Regions from separate parts of the Marinobacter salinus genome, predicted to be linked through region 2. Evidence: riboswitches for the same ligand, from Rfam matches in the RefSeq annotation. Region 2 holds a riboswitch; the other holds the start of a gene.
The links. Region 2 has a riboswitch for cobalamin ahead of BKP64_RS14165 (TonB-dependent receptor plug domain-containing protein). Riboswitches for the same ligand answer to the same signal wherever they lie in the genome.

Region 1: linked by a shared signal. The riboswitch ahead of BKP64_RS15515 (ribonucleoside-diphosphate reductase subunit alpha) and the one ahead of BKP64_RS14165 (TonB-dependent receptor plug domain-containing protein) in region 2 are both predicted to bind cobalamin.

What each region holds. Positions count from the first base shown of each region.
Region 1 is NZ_CP017715.1:3,348,564-3,351,035, reverse strand. Features, by position in the region: gene BKP64_RS15515 (ribonucleoside-diphosphate reductase subunit alpha) at 1-1,223, opposite strand, end outside; cobalamin riboswitch at 1,334-1,567, opposite strand; gene BKP64_RS15510 (zinc ribbon domain-containing protein) at 1,653-2,006, opposite strand; gene fmdA (formamidase) at 2,012-2,472, opposite strand, start outside.
Region 2 is NZ_CP017715.1:3,037,542-3,040,013, reverse strand. Features, by position in the region: gene BKP64_RS14170 (putative nucleotidyltransferase substrate binding domain-containing protein) at 1-565, opposite strand, end outside; cobalamin riboswitch at 686-909, shown strand; gene BKP64_RS14165 (TonB-dependent receptor plug domain-containing protein) at 1,047-2,472, shown strand, end outside.

The DNA.
Region 1 (2,472 bases), 310 kb from region 2:
ACCACGCCCTGGCTCTGGCCGTTGGTGCCCTTGATGTGGGAGCCGAGCGCACGCACCGGCGTCCAGTCGTTGCCCAGGCCACCGGCCCATTTCGAGAGCATGGCGTTGTCGCGGATGGCGCCGTAGATGTCTTCCAGATCATCACCCACAGTGGTGAGGTAGCAGGACGACAGCTGGGAGTGGCGGGTGCCGCTGTTAAACAGCGTTGGGGTGGAGGCCATGTAGTCGAACGAAGAGAGCAGGTTGTAGAACTCGATGGCGCGGGCATTCGGGTCGTCTTCCCGCAGGGCCAGGCCCATAGCCACGCGCATGAAGAACACCTGGGGCAGTTCCAGGCGGGCTTTGTTCCAGTGCAGGAAGTAGCGGTCGTACAGGGTTTGCAGGCCAAGGAAGCCGAACTGCAGGTCACGCTCCGGTTTCAGGGCGGCGCCCAGGCGCTCCAGATCAAACTCGGCCAGCGCTTCGTCCAGTAATTCGTAGCGGATGCCGGCGGCAATGAAGGCCCTCAAAGCCTGTGGATAAATCTCCGCCAGCGGCAGGTCTGTGGATAAGCTCAACGCGCTGGCGTTCTCCAGCCGCAGTTGTTCCAGCAGCAGTCGGGCGGTGACGGCGCTGTAGTCCGGCTCCCGTTCAATGCGGCTTCGGGCGGTCATTACCAGGGCAGAGAGCACGTCTTCCTCGGCAATGCCGTCATACAGGTTGGTCAACGCGTCTTCGACCAGGGAATCACCGTCAATGCCTTCCAGGCCGGTAGCGGCCTGCTCCACCTGCAGTTTCATCAGGCCCAGGTCCAGCGGGGCGATCTCGCCACTGGCTTTTTTCACGGTCAGGTGCGGGTGGGCTTCCATCGGATCGTCGTGGGCGCGCTGCCGGGCGTGTTCTTCCCGGTACAGCACGTAGGCCCGGGCGACTTTCTGTTCTTCTGCGCGCATCAGCGCCAGTTCCACCTGGTCCTGGATGTCTTCGATATGGACCTTGCCGCCAGCCTTCAAACGCCGGCTGATGGCCTGGACTACTTGTTCGGTGACCCGGTGCACGGCGTCGTTGATGCGGGCGGAGCCGGCGGCCTTGTCCCCTTCCACGGCCAGAAACGCCTTGATGACGGCGACGGTGATCTTGGACGGGTTGAAGCCAACGAGAGTGCCGTTGCGCTTGATGACCTGCAGGGATTCGGTGTCGGTTGGGGCGGATGGCTGGGGTTCAGCCAGGGCAGAGTTGGACATGTCTGTACTCCTGAATACGCGTTAGGTTCCTTGCACCATCGCGTACGCAGGGGCAAACCTTGCCCAAGAGACGGGCAGGCACTACCGATCTGCTCACCTTAAGACGCGAAGGTGCAGTTATATCCCTGGCAGGTCTTCGGACTCAGGAGCGTGAATCGTTCGATTCGGCCTTGCGTGGCGACTTCCCGGTTCGGAGCCCCTGTAGGGGCTCCTTGCCAGTGTCTTGATGCCACGCTCGTTCTCCAATACCGCTGCGCGTCAGTTCCGGATTCTCACCGGATTCCCGATACCGAGATGCTCAAAAAAACAACATCTGGTAGTTGACCAAGGATGAAAGCACTATATACACGATTTAAAGGAGGGACAAGGCGGGGCAAAAAAAAAGGCCCCGGAAGGGGCCAAACACGTGACAGACGTTACTTCAGTTACTCAGTGGCTGATCATCCAGGGCCGCATGGAGGGGAACATTTTTTTCCCGTCGGCGGTGTAGAACAGCATCGACTTACCGGGTTTGGGGGAACCACAACCGCAACTGCGGCTGTGCTCTTTGTCGTTCGCCCGTCGGTCGGCGGTTGAGAACACCGGCTCGTGGCGGGAACGTTCGTTCCTGTCCTGGGCCTTGCGTTTTGCCGGGTCCATGGCCGCAATTTCCGGCGGCAACACAATCACTCTGGGCGACAGCACCTTGCAGGTGGGGCACTCCGCCGGCTTGGCGGCGTCATCCATGGTCGCCAGTGTGTTGAACAAGCCATGGTCACGACACTTGTAGTCATACACAGGCATGGCGGTTACTCCTTATCTTTCGACAGCGGTACGTCCATTCCTCCGCTGACCATCTTCTTCGGCCCGTCGGCAGAAGGGTTGATGTCGAAGTCAAAGATGCCCGTTGGCAGCCAGAGGGTGGCGCAGGCGTTCGGGATGTCCACCACGCCGCTGATATGTCCTTCCACCGGTGCACAGCCCAGAATGGCGTAGGCCTGGGCCTTGGTGTAGCCGAACTTGGTCATGTACTCGATGGCGTTCAAACAGGCCTGGCGATAGGCCACGTGCACGTCCAGGTAATGCTGGCCGCCGTCTTCGTCGACCGAGATGCCTTCGAAGATCACGTAGTCGTCGTAACGGGGCTTGATCGGGCTGGGCTTGAACACCGGGTTCTTGATGCCGTACTTCTTCACGCCGTCTTTGATCAGGTTCACCCGCAGGTGGATCCAGCCAGCCATCTCGATGGCGCCACAGAAGGTAATCTCGC
Region 2 (2,472 bases):
TATCCATTAATAAGAGTGCGGATACGCCCTGTTCGGTCATGGTGCGGGCCGCTTCCTGCAGGCGCACGGTGCAGGGTGCAGAAACCGGTGCGCGGGCAATCAGACGGGATACCCGGGAAGTCATCAATTCATTGGATTTTTCTCTTCGCGAGACGGCCGAGCGAAGTCGTGTCCGGTCTTCGGTTTCGACAAAATCAGCGAAATTTTCGTCGTTTTCGAACAAAACCTGGAAGATTTCGTCCGGAATCCGGTAGATAAGCGTATCCTCCAGCGCTTTCGCGGGGAAGCGAACCTTTTTGTTCGTCAGCAGGCCAAACTGACCAAAAATCTCACCCTCGCTGACCCGACTATACAGTTCACCGGAGCGCCGGAAGATCTCTGCGGCGCCGCTGCGGATGTAATACAGCCAGTCGTTTTTCTCACCGAAAGAAAGGATCGGTGAGCCGGCACGGAAATACTCCACCTCAATGTTCCCGACTGCCCGTTCGAGCAGCTCTTCCGGCATCTCGTCAAATGGCGGGTACTGGGCCATGTGGTTGCGGATGTCGATAAGCTCGGCCTGCATAAATATCCTTCTTGCTGGCGGAAAGTAATTGTCAGTGAACGAATATAGCAGTGGGGGTTGGCAGGCACCATGCCACCAACTTGATAGATTTCATTGACCACTTTCCACTGTGTTGCTAGCCTTGCCCCACTTTTTTCAGGTGTCCGTCGCACAGCGCGACGGGTGAAACGGGAAATCGGTGAGTCTGGCTGCCCGCCAGCGCAATTCCGATGCTGCCCCCGCAACGGTAAGCAGGATAACGGCAATCTGACGCGCCACTGTGCTTATGGCATGGGAAGGTGATTGTCCGGGAACCATATGTTCCGCCTGCAAGCCCGGAGACCGGCCTGGAAAAACACCCGAAGTTGCGGTGGGCTTCTTGGGTGGGCGACATTCTGGTTCGCTTTCCCCGAAGCCCGTTTACCGCCTGCCCTTCCTGCCTGTACCGCAACCAAAACCATAATCCTCGTGCGGGTGCGCGCGGTGTGCGGAGCAGTGCAACATGACATCCAGATTATTCTTTCCTGCTGTATCGGCCGGTTTGGCCTTGGCTTCCCTGTCTCTGGCGGTTTCGGCCCAGCCCGGGACCGAAACCGATGGACTTGACCCGATTGTGGTGACCGCGACGCTTGGTCCCGAAACGGTGGGTGAGAGCCTTTCTTCGGTTACCGTGATTGACCGGGACGATATCCAGCGTCAGCAACCCTCGGAGTTCCGGGACCTGCTTCAGGCCCAGCCCGGTGTGAATGTTGTCTCCGATGGCAGCTACGGTAAAACCACCAGCGTTTTCCTCCGCGGTGCCGGAAGCTCTGGCACCGTACTCTTGCTTGATGGTATTCGCTTACGTTCGGCTACTGCAGGTATTCCTCCCTGGCAGTTTCTGCCACCTGAACTGATGGGCAAGGTTGAGTTGGTGCGGGGTGCCAAGAGCTCCCTGTACGGGGCGGACGCGGTAGGTGGTGTTATTCAGGCTTTTACCCTTGAACCTGAGCAAGGCCGCCAGGCCTGGGTCGAACTGTCCGGCGACTCCAACAACACACTTGAGACCTCGGCAGGAGTGGCAGGTAAAGAAGGTCGAACGGCATTGTTGGCTGGAGGTGTCTATTCCGACTCCGATGGCACCAGTCTTCGAGAGGGTGGTGAAGACAAGGGCTTCCGTAATACCGGAGGCCTTGCCAAGGTCAGCCATCGCTTCGATCAGGGCGGCGGTGTCGGTCTGACTCTGTTTCAGTCCGATGGCAACACCGAGTTTGAAGGGGGTGATACCGATTTCCTGATCCGCGCTGCGGGGTTTCACCTGGACGCGGTGGCCAGCGATTACTGGCGCACCCGTATTCAGTTCTCTGAGTCCCGTGACGAGCAGGACACGTTCGGTGCCTACCCAAGTGTTTACGATACGCTCTCACGATCTGCGCGGTGGGAGAATACCCTGACGGCGGGCGTTCACGAGTTTGTGATCGGCTCCGAGGTGATGCTGGATGAAGTGGACGGCAGCGACCAGTTTGCGGAAGACAGCCGGACCAACACTGCGGTTTTTGGCCAGGCGCGTTTCAACTTTAACGCTACCGATTTGATGCTGAGTCTGCGCCTGGACGACAACGAAGCTTATGGCAAGGAAGAAACCGGGGGCATCGCGCTCGGTCACCAGTTTGACCGGTCGCACCGTATGCGCCTGAGCTATGCAACTTCGTTCCGGGCGCCCACCTTCAATGACCTGTATCTGGTTGTTCCTTACTATTCAGGCAATCCGGATCTGGATCCGGAGGAAGGCCAGATGGTGGAGGCCGGTTTCTCCGGTCGCTACAACAGCTGGTTCTGGGATGTGGCCATTTATCAGAATGACATCAAGGATCTGATCACTTATGTGTCTGACCCGGTCACATACAATGGCACCATGGAGAATGTGGAAACGGCCCGCATCCGGGGTG